Regions from separate parts of the Streptomyces flavalbus genome, predicted to be linked through region 2. Evidence: riboswitches for the same ligand, from Rfam matches in the RefSeq annotation. Region 2 holds a riboswitch; the other holds the start of a gene.
What was found. A riboswitch is a leader RNA that binds a small molecule or an ion and turns the genes downstream of it on or off. The one in region 2 is predicted to bind S-adenosylmethionine.
Positions count from the first base shown of each region.

Region 1: linked by a shared signal. The riboswitch ahead of ACFQZ6_RS09410 (aminotransferase class V-fold PLP-dependent enzyme) and the one ahead of thrC (threonine synthase) in region 2 are both predicted to bind S-adenosylmethionine.

Region 1 is NZ_JBHTEB010000001.1:2,121,675-2,128,715, reverse strand. It holds partial or broken gene qcrA (cytochrome bc1 complex Rieske iron-sulfur subunit) at 1-608, shown strand, start outside; gene qcrB (cytochrome bc1 complex cytochrome b subunit) at 605-2,266, shown strand; gene trpD (anthranilate phosphoribosyltransferase) at 2,394-3,458, shown strand; SAM riboswitch class IV at 3,535-3,651, shown strand; gene ACFQZ6_RS09410 (aminotransferase class V-fold PLP-dependent enzyme) at 3,759-5,048, shown strand; gene ACFQZ6_RS09405 (Lrp/AsnC family transcriptional regulator) at 5,029-5,310, opposite strand; gene ACFQZ6_RS09400 (rhomboid family intramembrane serine protease) at 5,307-6,053, opposite strand; gene ACFQZ6_RS09395 (hypothetical protein) at 6,209-6,448, shown strand; gene ACFQZ6_RS09390 (NYN domain-containing protein) at 6,487-7,041, shown strand, end outside.
Region 2 is NZ_JBHTEB010000001.1:3,689,495-3,696,535, forward strand. It holds gene groL (chaperonin GroEL) at 1-154, opposite strand, end outside; gene ACFQZ6_RS16460 (cold-shock protein) at 451-654, opposite strand; gene ACFQZ6_RS16465 (MoaD/ThiS family protein) at 1,073-1,348, opposite strand; gene thrC (threonine synthase) at 1,345-2,625, opposite strand; SAM riboswitch class I at 2,644-2,802, opposite strand; gene ACFQZ6_RS16475 (glucosyl-3-phosphoglycerate synthase) at 2,966-3,910, shown strand; gene ACFQZ6_RS16480 (alpha,alpha-trehalose-phosphate synthase (UDP-forming)) at 3,971-5,371, shown strand; gene otsB (trehalose-phosphatase) at 5,414-6,265, opposite strand; gene ACFQZ6_RS16490 (DUF3263 domain-containing protein) at 6,315-6,551, opposite strand; gene ACFQZ6_RS16495 (extracellular solute-binding protein) at 6,590-7,041, opposite strand, start outside.

The DNA of each region.
Region 1 (7,041 bases), 1.6 Mb from region 2:
CAGGGCGCGCGGGAGTCGCAGCTCGGCCGCCGCAAGCTGCTGCGCAACACCATGCTCGGCGCGCTGACCCTGGTGCCGCTCACCGGTGTCGTGCTGCTGCGCGACCTCGGCCCGCTGCCCGGCACCAAGCTCCGCCACACCCTGTGGAGCAAGGGCAAGCTGCTCGTCAACATGAACACCGACGAGCCGCTGCGTCCGGCGGACATCGCCGTCGGCTCGCTCACGTTCGCCAAGCCCGAGGGCCTGGACGAGCACGCCGAGGACTTCAACAACGAGATCGCCAAGGCCGCCCTGATGATCGTCCGGCTCCAGCCGGGTGACATCAAGGACAAGCGCGAGCTCGAGTGGTCGCACGAGGGCATCGTGGCGTACTCCAAGATCTGCACCCACGTCGGTTGCCCGATCTCGCTGTACGAGCAGCAGACGCACCACGTCCTGTGCCCGTGCCACCAGTCCACCTTCGACCTGTCCGACGGGGCCGGGTCATCTTCGGACCCGCCGGACACGCTCTTCCGCAGTTGCGGATCGGCGTGAACGACGAGGGGTACCTCGAAGCGCTCGGCGACTTCGAGGAGCCCGTCGGTCCTGCATTCTGGGAGCGCGGATGAGCACTACCGCCAGCAGCACGAGCCCGTCGGGCGCCACGGCGCCGGGCCGCTCGCGCGGAAAGGCCCCGGCCGGTGAGCGTCTCGCCGACTGGGCGGACGGCCGCCTGGGGATCTACTCCCTGGCCAAGAACAACGTACGCAAGATCTTCCCCGACCACTGGTCGTTCATGTTGGGTGAGGTCGCGCTCTACAGCTTCGTCATCATCATCCTCACGGGTGTGTACCTGACGCTGTTCTTCCACCCGTCGATGAACGAGGTGGAGTACCACGGCAGCTACGTCCCCATGCAGGGACAGCTGATGAGCGAGGCGTACAAGTCGACGCTGGACATCAGCTTCGACGTCCGCGGCGGTCTGCTGATCCGGCAGATCCACCACTGGGCGGCGCTGATCTTCCTCGCGGCGATGTTCGTGCACATGATGCGCGTCTTCTTCACCGGCGCGTTCCGCAAGCCGCGTGAGGTCAACTGGCTCTTCGGCTTCCTGCTGTTCGTCCTCGGCATGTTCACCGGCTTCACCGGTTACTCGCTCCCGGACGACCTGCTCTCCGGCACCGGTGTCCGCTTCACCCAGGGCGCGATCCTGGCCACGCCGGTCATCGGCACGTACCTGTCGATGTTCCTGTTCGGCGGCGAGTTCCCCGGTCACGACTTCGTGGCGCGGTTCTACTCGATCCACATCCTGCTGCTGCCGGGCATCATGATCGGTCTGGTGACCGCCCACCTGATCCTGGTGTGGACCCAGAAGCACACGCAGTTCGCGGGTGCCGGGAAGACCAACAAGAACGTCGTCGGTATGCCGTTCATGCCGGTGTACGTGGCCAAGGCCGGAGGCTTCTTCTTCCTGGTCTTCGGTGTCATCGCGGTGATCGCCGCGGTCGCGCAGATCAACCCGATCTGGGCGATCGGCCCCTACCGTCCCGACCAGGTGTCCACGGGCGCCCAGCCGGACTGGTACATGGGCTTCGCCGAGGGCCTGGTGCGCTACTTCCCGGGCTGGGAGGTCAACTTCTGGGGTCACACGCTCGTCCTGGGCGTGTTCATCCCGCTGGTGATCTTCGGTCTGGTGCTGGTGGCGATCGCGGCCTACCCGTTCATCGAGGCGTGGGTCACCGGCGACAAGCGCGAGCACCACATCCTGGACCGCCCGCGCAACGCCCCGACGCGCACCGCGTTCGGCGTCTCCTGGATCACGCTGTACATGGTCACGCTGGTCGGTGGTGGCAACGACCTGATCGCCACCCACTTCCACCTGTCGATCAACGCGGTCACCTGGTTCGTCCGGATCTTCTTCTTCGCCGGACCGGTCCTCGCGTTCATCGTCACCCGGCGGATCTGCCTGGGCCTGCAGCGCCGCGACAAGGAGAAGGTGCTGCACGGCCGGGAGACCGGCACGATCAAGCGCCTGCCGCACGGCGAGTTCATCGAGATCCACGAGCCGCTGAGCCAGGACCAGCTCCACACCCTCACCGCCCACGAGCAGTACAAGCCGCTCGAACTCGGCCCCGCGGTCGACGAGAACGGTGTGGAGCGCAAGGTGAAGGGCTCCGAGAAGCTGCGCGCCAAGCTGAGCAAGGCGTACTTCGGCGAGGAGTCGCAGATCGCCAAGCCCACCGTCGAGGAGTACAAGGAGATCACGAGCGGCCACGGCCACCACTGATCCCGCGTTCGCCACGCCACACGAAGGGCCCCCGTCCGGTGTTCGGACGGGGGCCCTTCGGCGCGCCCGGACCTGGATAGGCTGGCCCCACCGACTGTCCTACGACGATCACGATCAGGAGCGGCTGATGAGCGCTGTGACCCCCGCTGGAGGCGACACCGCGGCGGGCCGTTCCTGGCCCGCCCTGCTGAACGGCCTGCTGGATGGCCAGGACCTGAGCGCCGACGCCACCGCCTGGGCGATGGACAGGATCATGAGCGGTGAGGCGACGGACGCCCAGATCGCCGGGTTCGCGGTGGCGCTGCGGGCCAAGGGGGAGACCGTCGAGGAGATCTCCGGCATGGTCCGCACGATGTACGAGCACGCCAACGTGATCGAGGTGCCGGGCGACACCGTCGACATCGTCGGCACCGGCGGCGACGGCGCCAGGACGGTGAACATCTCCACCATGTCGTCGATCGTCATCGCCGGTACCGGCGCGAAGGTCGTCAAGCACGGCAGCCGGGCGGCCTCCTCGGCGTCCGGCGCCTCCGACGTGCTGGAGAAGCTCGGCGTCAACCTGGAGCTGACGCCGCAGCGGGTCGCGGAGGTCGCGGAGGAGGCCGGGATCACCTTCTGCTTCGCGGTGAAGTTCCACCCGGCGCTGCGCCATGTGGCCGCCGCGCGCGGCCAGTTGGGCATCCGGACGACCTTCAACTTCCTCGGTCCGCTGACCAACCCGGCCAAGGTGCGGGCGCAGGCCGTCGGGGTCGCCTCGCTGCGGATGGCGCCGATCATGGCGGGGGTGCTGGCGGAGCGCGGCAACTCCTCGCTGGTGTTCCGCGGCGACGACGGCCTGGACGAACTGACGACCACCTCGACCTCCCGGGTGTGGATCGTCCGGGACGGCAAGGTCACCGAGGAGACCTTCGACCCGGCGGACGTCGGCCTGCGGCGGGTGCCGGTGGAGGCGCTGCGCGGCGCCGACGCCTCCTACAACGCCGAGGTCGCCCGGCGGCTGCTGGACGGCGAGGAGGGCCCGGTGCGCGACGCGGTCCTGCTGAACTCGGCGGCGGCGCTGGCGGCGCTCGAACCGGAGGACGGGCCGCTGGTGGACCGCATCCGGTTCGGCATGGCGAAGGCGGCGGAGGCCATCGACTCCGGCGCGGCCAAGCGCACCCTGGACCGCTGGGTGGCGGTCAGCAACGCGTGAGTTCCGTGCGGGGCGCGGTCCGGATCCTGGACCGCGCCCTTGCGCGTCGAAGATCGTATGGCAAGATGCCGTACCAGGTCATGAGTGACAGCCAATAGGCCCCGGCTGGCTGTCCGGCAACCCTCCGTCCGTGGCGGGGTGCCCCGGGTGAAGACCAGGCCGTGAACAGCAGGGTTCATGGCAAGCGCGGTCGTCGAGGAGTTCTTCCATGAGTCAGCGAATGCGATAGGGCCGCCGAGCCCCGCCTCCGCACGCCCTCTTCCCTCTCCTCTTCTCTCTTTCCTCGCATGGGGGTTCGCCATGTCCGTCGTCACACCCGTCTGTGCCCCGCTGCCCGTTCTGGGCCGGGATGTCACCGTTCCGCTCGCCAGCGGCGGCGAGACCACCTACGCCGCGCTCGACTACGCCGCCAGCGCCCCCGCCCTGCAACGGGTCTGGGACGACGTGGCCGCCTACGTGCCGTACTACGGCAGCGTCCACCGGGGCGCCGGGTACCTCTCGCGGCTCTCCACCGACCTGTTCGAGAAGGCCCGCGCCACCGTCGCCGCGTTCCTGGACTGCCGGGCCGACGACCAGGTGGTCTTCACCCGGTCGACGACGGACTCGCTGAACCTGCTCGCCGCCGCGCTGCCCGCCGACTGCCGGGTCTTCGTCTTCGAGACCGAGCACCACGCCGCCCTGCTGCCCTGGAACAGCGCCCGCGTCACCGTGCTCGACGCCCCGCGCGGCCCCGGCGAGGCGGTGGCGACGCTGGAGCGCGCCCTCGCCGACCGTGACGACCCGCACGGCCCCGCCCTGGTCTGCGTCACCGGCGCCTCCAACGTCACCGGCGAGCTGTGGCCGGTCACCGAGCTGGCCGCCGCCGCCCACGCGCACGGCGCCCGGATCGTCCTGGACGCCGCCCAGCTCGCCCCGCACCACCCGGTGAGCGTGCGTGACCTGGACGTCGACTGGGTCGCCTTCTCCGGGCACAAGCTGTACGCGCCCTTCGGCTCGGGTGTCCTCGCGGGGCGTGCCGACTGGCTGCGGGAGGCCGAGCCGTACCTCGCGGGCGGGGGCGCGAGCCGGGGTGTGGTGCGGCGCGCGGACGGGGGAGTGGAGGTGCGGTGGCAGGAGGGCGCCGCGCGGCACGAGGCGGGCTCGCCCAACGTCATCGGCGCCTACGCCATCGCCTCCGCCTGCACGGCGCTCACCGAGGCGGGGTTCGAGGCGCTGGTCGCCCGGGAGCGGTACCTGATCGAGAAGGTGCGGGCGGGCCTCGGCGACCTTCCCGAGGTCCGCTTCCTGTCGCTGTTCGGGGACGACGCCCCGCGCGTGGGGGTGCTGTCCCTCGTGGTCGACGGCTGGCCCAGCGCCGACCTGGCGACGGCCCTGTCCGCGGAGTACGGCATCGGGGTGCGGGCGGGCCTGTTCTGCGCCCACCCCCTGGTGCGCACGCTCCTCGACGGCGCCGACGCCACCTGTGAGTCCGCCGAGGGGCCCAGCGCGCTGCGGGTGAGCTTCGGCGCCGGGACGCCGGACGAGCACGTGGACCGCTTCGTGGCCGCGGTCCGCCAGCTCGTGTCCCGCGCTACGAGTCCAGGCCGATAGCGAACGCGGCCTCCAGGTCGTGCTGCGAGTACGTCCGGAAGGCCACGTGGGTGTCCGTCGCCTCGACGCCGGGGATCTTGCTGATCCGCCCCGGGATGACCTCCGCCAGGTCCTCGTGCTCCCGCACCCGGACCATCGCGATCAGGTCGTACGTCCCGGTCACGGAGAACACCTCGCTCACGCTCTCCAGGGAGGCGATCTGCTCGGCGATCTCGGGGATGCGGTCCACGCTGGTCTTGATGAGGACGATCGCGGTGATCACGGCTGGTTCTCTCCCTCGGGGGCCTGGGCTGGAGCGGCGGGCTTCACTCTAGTCCTCCCCCCGAACCGGGCCCACGCGAAGCAGAAGCCGAGGCCGAAGCCCAGCAGGTGGGCCAGGTAGGCCACCCCGGGTCCCTGGGTGGCCCGCCCCGCCGCCAGCCACTGCAGGACCGCCCAGAACGGCAGCACCACCCAGGCCGGGAACCGCACCGGCAGGAAGAACAGGAACGGCAGGAGACTGGTGACGCGGGCGTCGGGGAAGAGGAACAGGAACGCGCCGAGCACCGCCGAGATCGCCCCCGAGGCGCCGACCAGCGACTGCTGCGAGTCGGCGTTGGCGGCGGCGTAGCCCAGCAGGGCGAGGTAGCCGCAGCCGAGGTAGAAGAGCGTGAACTGGACGCGGCCCATCCGTTCCTCGGTCATCGCGCCGAAGACGTAGAGGAAGAGCATGTTGCCGAGCAGGTGGACCCAGCTTCCGTGGACGAAGAGGGCCGTCGCGGGGGTGAGGGTGGCGCGGGCGGAGCCCTCGAACAGATCTGCGGGCACCACCCCCCAGTGCCGGAAGTAGGCGCGCTGCGCGGCGAGCAGCCCGTCCCCGGTGCCGTGCGCCGGACTGAGCCCCGAGGCCGGGCTGACCAGGAAGACCAGGCAGCACAGCGTGATCAGGGTGTACGTCACCGGCGCGGACGGCGCCCGCATGGCCCTGCCCACCCGGACGGCCACCGCGCTCCATGTACCGATCATGGACATAGAGCATGACGTAACGGGACGCAGCCGCCCAGATCGCCTCGCCGCCGTGGACGGGCGGGCGTCGGGTCCCCGCCAGGCCGTAGGGTTACGAGCCACATGCGCCGGGGAAACTGGCGCATCACGGAAACTAGAAGGAGAGAACAGGCGCGATGACGGTTCCCCTGCCGACCGCCACGACGCGGTGGCGCTGCACCCTGTGCGGCAACCTCACCCGCTTCGACGTGACGCGCTCGTCGAAGGTCGTCGAGTACGTCCACCTCGACCTGGCCGGTGAGCCGAAGGTCGAGGAGCGCGAGGTGGTCAGTGAGACCATCGAGTCGGTCCGCTGCCGCTGGTGCAACGCGGTGGACCAGGTGGAGCTGGTGGACAGGCCGGGCGCCTCCTCCTGACCGGGAGGCGACCCCGTACGGACATTGAGGTGTGACGGATGGTGGAGACCACGAGCGGGGGGCCGGGCGACGGCGCCGCCGAGGTGCTCGACCGTCCGCTGCCCGAAGGTGTGCGCCGCAGGGTCGTACAGATCGTCGCGGACGGCTTCGGCGGGCTGACCGTCGCCGAACTGCCCGCCCAGCTCCGGCAGTACGCCCGGTTCGCCCCGAACCGGCGGGCCAAGTTCGCGGGCAACGCGATGGCCGCCGCGCTGGAGACCGACCCGCTGTTCCGGCAGCGCATCGGGGAGAGGCTGCGCGAGGCCCAGCCGGAGCTGACCGGCGCCCTGGACTCCGGATCGCCGCCCCCGGCCGCCGACCCGCTCGACGTGGCCGCCGCGGCCTACGTGCTGCGCCCGACCGGCTGGGTGAAGCTGGTGACCGCCGCGGGCGAGGAGGCCCAGCGGGCGGACGCCGAGCGCGCCGACGACGAGAGCCGCGCCGAGCTGGAGCGGCTGCGCGCCGAACTCGCCGCCGCCCGGGAGCAGACCCGCGCCGAGACCGAGCGGCTGCGCGCCGAACTGGACGGCGCGAAGAAGGAAGCCGAATCGCTT
Region 2 (7,041 bases):
CGTCGTTGGTGATCGTGGGGGCGCCCCACTTCTTCTCGAGGACGACGTTGCGACCCTTGGGGCCGAGCGTCACCTTGACGGCGTCCGCGAGCTGGTTCATGCCGCGCTCGAGGCCGCGCCGCGCCTCCTCGTCGAACGCGATGATCTTGGCCATGTGAAGTGGTCCCTCCAGGACTGGGGGTGATTCCTTCGGACCGCGCCCGCGCCCGCGACGGACGGCTCGCCTGCCGTGTGGTTCCTTGCCCCACCTGGCCTGCGGCCTCACCGACCCGGTCCTTCTTTGTCACTCTCACCTTCAGAGTGCTAACGCCAATGATTAGCACTCGACCCCGTCGAGTGCAAGGCGCGCCCGCGAAGCGGGCACGGCGCCGGGCACCGCGCCGGGCACAGCGAAGGGCCCGCACCGGCGGCGGATGACGCCTCCGATGCGGGCCCTACGCGGAAGAATGTTCAGGCGGTGACGCGAACCATGTCGGCCTGCGGGCCCTTCTGACCCTGCGAGATCTCGAACTCGACCCGCTGGCCCTCTTCCAGGGTGCGGTAACCGTCCATCTGAATCGCGCTGTAGTGGACGAAGACGTCCGCACCACCGTCGACCGCGATGAAGCCGTACCCCTTCTCCGCGTTGAACCACTTGACGGTGCCCTGAGCCATGCCTAACTCCCCTATTACTGGCCCTTGCACAGATCCACACTTCGCGGACCCGGGTCAGACCTCACCCCCCGTGGATCGGGGGCGTGCGCCGGAACGCGTCGACCGCGGCTGAATGTATCTGTCCAACTGCCGTCTGCAACAGGTCAGTCGGACGAGAAATCCGGGCAGCACCGGTCGGGAATTTGCCGAGAATTCACCAGAATTCAGGGCAAGTCGGGCCCGACAAAAGGATTGAATGGCGCAAAGGTGGCACACACTTTGGCTACTTCTTATCGCACGCGGAGCCGGAACTCATAGCCACTCGGCATCCGGAAGGCGACCCGTTCCCCAACTGTACCGCGCTCAATCACACGGAATGACCCCCTCCGCTTTTTGCGAAGGGGGTCACAGAGGGGGCGCGGGCGACGCTCGGCGGGGCTCAGCCTCCGGCGACCGCCGGGATGATCGACACACCGGCGCCGTCCGGGGTGGCCGTCTCCAGCCCCTGCTCGAAGCGCACGTCGTCGTCGTTGACGTACACGTTCACGAACCGGCGCAGCTTGCCCTGGTCGTCGAGGACGCGGGCGGCGATGCCGGTGTGGTTCTTCTCCAGGTCGGAGATGACCTCGGCGAGGGTCGCGCCCTCGGCGGCGACCTCGGCCTGGCCGCCGGTGTAGGTGCGCAGGATGGTGGGGATGCGAACGGTCACGCTCATGCGAGGCCAGCCTCTCGGAACGACTCCAGGTTGGGACGGATGGTCGCGGTCAGACCGGTACCGGCCACCGCGTCGAGGGTCTTCAGACCGTCACCGGTGTTGAGGACGACGGTGGTCAGCGTCGGGTCCAGGACCCCCGCCTCGATCAGCTTGCGCGTGACGCCCACCGTCACACCACCCGCCGTCTCGGCGAAGATGCCCTCGGTCCGCGCGAGCAGCTTGATGGCGTCGACGATCTCCGCGTCCGTGACGTCCTCGACGGCGCCGCCCGTGCGCCGGGCGATGTCCAGCACGTAGGGCCCGTCGGCCGGGTTGCCGATGGCCAGCGACTTGGCGATGGTGTCCGGCTTCTGCGGCCGTACGACGTCGTGCCCGGCCTTGAAGGCGGTGGACACCGGCGAGCAGCCGAGCGCCTGCGCCCCGAAGATCTTGTACGGCCGGTCCTCCACGAGGCCCAGCTCGACCAGCTCCCGCAGCCCCTTGTCGATCTTCGTGAGCTGGGAGCCGGAGGCGATCGGCACCACGATCTGGTCGGGCAGCCGCCAGCCGAGCTGCTCGCACACCTCGTACGCGAGCGTCTTGGAGCCCTCGGCGTAGTAGGGCCGCAGGTTCACGTTGACGAACCCCCAGCCCTCGCCCGCGGGGTCGCCGATCAACTCGGAGCAGAACCGGTTGACGTCGTCGTAGTTGCCCTGGATGCCGACCAGCTCGCCGCCGTAGACGGCGGCCATGACGACCTTGCCCTGCTCCAGGTCGTGCGGGATGAACACGCACGAGCGGAACCCGGCCCGCGCGGCGGCGGCACCGACGGCACCGGCGAGGTTCCCGGTCGACGAGCACGACAGGGTGGTGAACCCGAAGGCCCGCGCCGCCTCCAGCGCCTGCGCGACGACCCGGTCCTTGAAGGAGTGCGTCGGGTTACCGGAGTCGTCCTTCACATACAAACCGCCGGTGACGCCCAGCTCCCGCGCCAGGTTCCGGGCGTCGACGAGCTTGGTCCAGCCGGGGTTCAGGTTGGGCTTGTCGGCCACGTCGGCCGGAACGGGCAGCAGCGGCGCGTAACGCCAGATGTTCGCGGGCCCGGCCTCGATCCGCTGACGCAGCTCTTCGGCGTCGTAGGCGGAGAAGTCGTAGGCGATCTCCAGCGGCCCGAAACACTCCTCGCAGGCGAAGACGGGCCCGAGGGGTACCCGGTGTCCGCACTCCCGACAGGAGAGCGCCGCGGCGGGACCCAGGTCAACAGTGGGGGTGGCGCTTGCAACAGTCTGCACAGCCATGTGAGGCGAGGCCCTTTCTCCTCATCTTCCTCACGACGCATCTCGCCGTGAGACGGATTTGGCACCTTCCCTAGCCGGGAGCCTCGCGGAAGCGGTCGCCATCGACCGGTACGAGAACCGACTGGAGGGTTGCCGGGGCTTCAACGGGCCGTGTCCCTCTGCCCCTCTGGATGAGCGGTATGTGGTTGTGAACGCCGATGCCCCCCGACATGCGATGGTCATCCGCGTTGTTCAAGACTGTAACCGAAGGCCAGGACAGTTGAGATAGTCGTCCGAACCGCGAGATGGATCACACACGCACGCCGTGACCACCTGATCGAACAGTGAGGAGCCGCCAACTGTGCTGGAAGAAGTCGAGCGCTGGCTGAGCACCCGCTCCTGGTCCAAGACCGACCGACCGCTCCACCAGATACTGGCCGCGAAACGCGCGACGGGCCAGTCGGTCAGCGTCGTGCTGCCCGCGCTCAACGAGCAGGAGACGGTGGGCGACATCGTCGCCGCCATCCGCCACGATCTCGTCCACCAGGTGCCCCTGGTCGACGAGATCGTGGTCGTCGACTCCGGCTCCACCGACCAGACCGCCAAGGTGGCCGCCGCGGCGGGCGCCACGGTCGTGCACCGCGACGCGATCCTCCCGCGCGTCCCCACCGTCCCCGGCAAGGGCGAGGTCCTCTGGCGGTCCCTGCTGGCCACCTCGGGGGACATCGTCTGCTTCGTCGACGCCGACCTGAAGGAGTTCTCCTCCGACTTCGTCTCCGGCATCGTCGGCCCGCTGCTCACCGACCCCGGCGTGGACCTCGTCAAGGCCATGTACGACCGGCCCCTCGCCGGTACCGGCGGCCAGGGCGGCCGGGTCACCGAACTCATGGCCCGCCCCCTGCTCAACATGCACTGGCCGCAGCTCGCGGGCTTCGTGCAGCCGCTGGGCGGCGAGTACGCGGCCCGCCGCACGCTCCTCGAACAGCTCCCCTTCCCCGTCGGCTACGGCGTGGAGCTGGGGATGCTGGTCGACAGCCTGCACCTGGTGGGCCTAGACGCCCTCGCCCAGGTCGACGTGGGCGTCCGCAAGCACCGCCACCAGGACGGCCAGGCCCTCGGCCGGATGGCGGCGGCGATCTACCGCACCGCCCAGCTCCGGCTGGCCCGCGGCCATCTGATCCGGCCGTCCCTCACCCAGTTCGAACGCGGGGAGGACGGCTTCGAGCCACGCACCTACTCCGTCGACACCGAGGAACGGCCGCCGATGGTGGAGATCGCCGAGTACGCCTCCCGCAAGGTGGCGTGACCCGGCCAGCGTGCCGTACCGCACGTTTGAGCGTTTCCGGGCCGGGCTAGGTTGAGGCGTATGGCTTCCACGCAGGCTGCACAGGTGCTGGTCGCATCCAACCGCGGCCCGGTCTCCTACCAGGTGGACGAGGACGGCTCGCTGCACGCCAGACGCGGCGGCGGCGGGCTCGTCTCCGGACTCTCCGCGATCGGCCCCGACGCGGGCGCGCTCTGGGTCTGCTCGACCCTGGGCGACGGCGACCGCGAGGCGCTGCGCCGCGGCGTCTCGGAACCGGGCGTCCACATGCTGGACATCCCGGCGTCCGTCCACACGGCCGCCTACAACGGCATCGCGAACTCGGTCCTGTGGTTCGTCCACCACATGCTGTACGAGACCCCCGTCGCCCCCACCTTCGACGCGGAGTTCCGCGCCCAGTGGGACTCCTACGCCACCTACAACCGCGCCTTCGCCGAGGCACTGGCCGAGCAGGCGGCGCCCGAGGCGAGCGTGCTCGTCCAGGACTACCACCTCACCCTGGTCCCCGGGATGCTCCGCGCCCTCCGCCCCGACCTGCGCATCGGGCACTTCTCGCACACGCCCTGGGCGCCCCCCGAGTACTTCCGCGTCCTCCCCGACGACATCGCCGCCGAGATCCTCGACGGCATGTTGGGCGCCGACCGCCTCGGCTTCCTCACCCGGCGCTGGGCGGACGCCTTCACCGCCTGCTGCGAGGCGCTCACCGACGGCCTCGGCGCGACCCGGGTGGGCGTGCACGGCCTGGGCGCCGACGCGGACTTCCTCCGCGACCGGGCCCACCAGCCGGACGTGGCGGACCGGATGGACGCCCTGCGCGCGGAGATCGGCACGGCACCCGACGGGAGCCCCCGCAGGACGATCGTGCGCGTGGACCGCACGGAACTGTCCAAGAACATCGTCCGGGGCCTGCACGCCTACCGGCACCTCCTCGACACCCGCCCCGAGTGGCACGACCGCGTCACCCACGTGGCGTTCGCCTACCCGTCGCGGCAGGACCTCGCCGTGTACCGCGACTACACGGCGGAGGTGCGGCGGGTCGCCGAGCAGATCAACGCCGACCACGGCACACCGACCTGGACGCCGGTCATCCTGCACGTCAAGGACGACTTCGCCCGCTCCCTGGCGGCGTACCGCCTCGCCGACGTGGCCCTCGTCAACCCCATCCGGGACGGCATGAACCTCGTCGCCAAGGAGGTGCCGGTCGTCTCCGACGACGGCTGCGCGCTCGTGCTCTCCCGGGAGGCGGGGGCGTACGAGGAGCTGTCCGAGGACGCGATCGCGGTCAACCCCTACGACGTCGTCCAGACGGCGGACGCGCTGCACGCCGCCCTGACCCTGCCGCCGGGCGAGCGCGCGGAGCGCACCAAGCGGCTGGCCGCGGCGGCGACGGCGCTCCCGCCGACCCGCTGGTTCCTGGACCAGCTCAACGAACTGAAGCGGTGACCTGACGGGGCGGCCGGGGACGGGCCCCGGCCGCCGCGGGCCTCACACCGCGGCGCCGGCCAGGGACGTGAGGAGGTCGATGACGCCCTCCGGGCCGAGGACCGTGAGGTCGGCCTGGTCGCGGAGGGCGGGCACCTCCTCGGAGCCGCTGCTGCACACCAGCACCCCGAACGTGCCCTCGGCGCGGAGCCGGGTCACGGCGGCGAAGGCGGGCAGGTCCCCGAGGTCGTCGCCCGCGTAGAGGACGGACTCCGCGCCAATCTCCCGGACGTGGTCCAGCAGGGCCATGCCCTTGTCCATCCCCGCTGGCCGCAGCTCCAGCACCAGCCGCCCCGGCTCCACGACCAGCCCGTGCCGCGCCGCCAGCTCCCCCAGCGGCTCCCGCAGCACCTCGAACGTGCCCTGGGGATCACGCGCCCGCCGGGTGTGCACGGCGACGGCCCGCCCCTTCTCCTCGACCCACGCGTCGCCGTCCGCGACGCCCAGCCGCTCCAGCACGCCGGGCAGCTCCGCCCGTACCGCCGCCACACCCGCGTCCGGCGGCGGCGCCGTCACCTTCCCGGTCACCGCGTCCCACCGCTCGGCGCCGTAGTGCCCGAGCACCACCAGGTGCTCCAGGCCCGCCACGCCCGCGAACCCCCCGTAGCGCACGGCGACCTCGGCCGGACGGCCGGTGATCACCACCACGGACGCCACCTTCGGCGCCAGCGAGGCCAGCGCGGGCACCACCCCCGGGTGCGCCCGTGCCGACTCCGGGTCGGCGACGATCGGCGCCAGCGTGCCGTCGAAGTCGAGGGCGATCACCGCGCGCGAGGGCCGCGCCAGCATCGCCTCAAGGCCGTCACGCCCGGCCTGCGTACCCGGCGTGGGAAGAGATCCGCTCGGTTCGCTCATGAGAACGACCCTATCCACGAGACGCCCCACGCAACCGCACCCGCGACGCTCACCGCTCCCCCCGCCGGGCCTCCCGCACCCGCCGCAGCCGGTTCACCGTCACCGGGTCGTGCGCCACCGCCCGGGGGTCATCGAGCAGCGCGTTCAGCAACTGGTAGTAGCGCACCGGCGCCATCCCCAGCTCCTCGCGTATCGCCCGCTCCTTGGCCCCCGGCCCGGGGAACCCCCGCCGCTCCAGCGCCAGCACGTCCCGCTCCCGCCGCCCGAGCCCTTCCTGCTCACCCATGCCAAGCACCGTACAGAGGGCCACTGACAACGAGGGTCCTACGCCCCCGAAGCCGCGCCCTCCGCCGACACGGCCGTCCCCGCGATCTTCCCGAGCACCCCGGCCGGGCTCCCCCCGCTGGTCACCGCGGCCCCGATCCGCCGCTTCACGTCCGCGCTGACCGCGGCCCACGACGTCTTCCCCACGGGGTACAGCTCGGACAGCGGCAGCTCCTCAAGGAACGGCTGGAGGTCCTTGTCGGTGTCGGCGCCCGCCATCGTCTGGGACGCGGAGTTGGTCACCGGCAGCAACTGGTACTCACGGGAGAAGGCGAGCACGTTCTCCTCGCTGTAGACGAAGTCGAGGAACTCCCCGACCTCCCGCCCGTGCCCGTTCTCCTTGAAGGCCGTCATCCAGTCCGCGACGCCCATCGTGGCCTTGGTCGGACCGTCGACGCCCGGCATCGGGACCATGCCGAACTTCACGCCCTTGTCCGCCGCCATCCGCATCA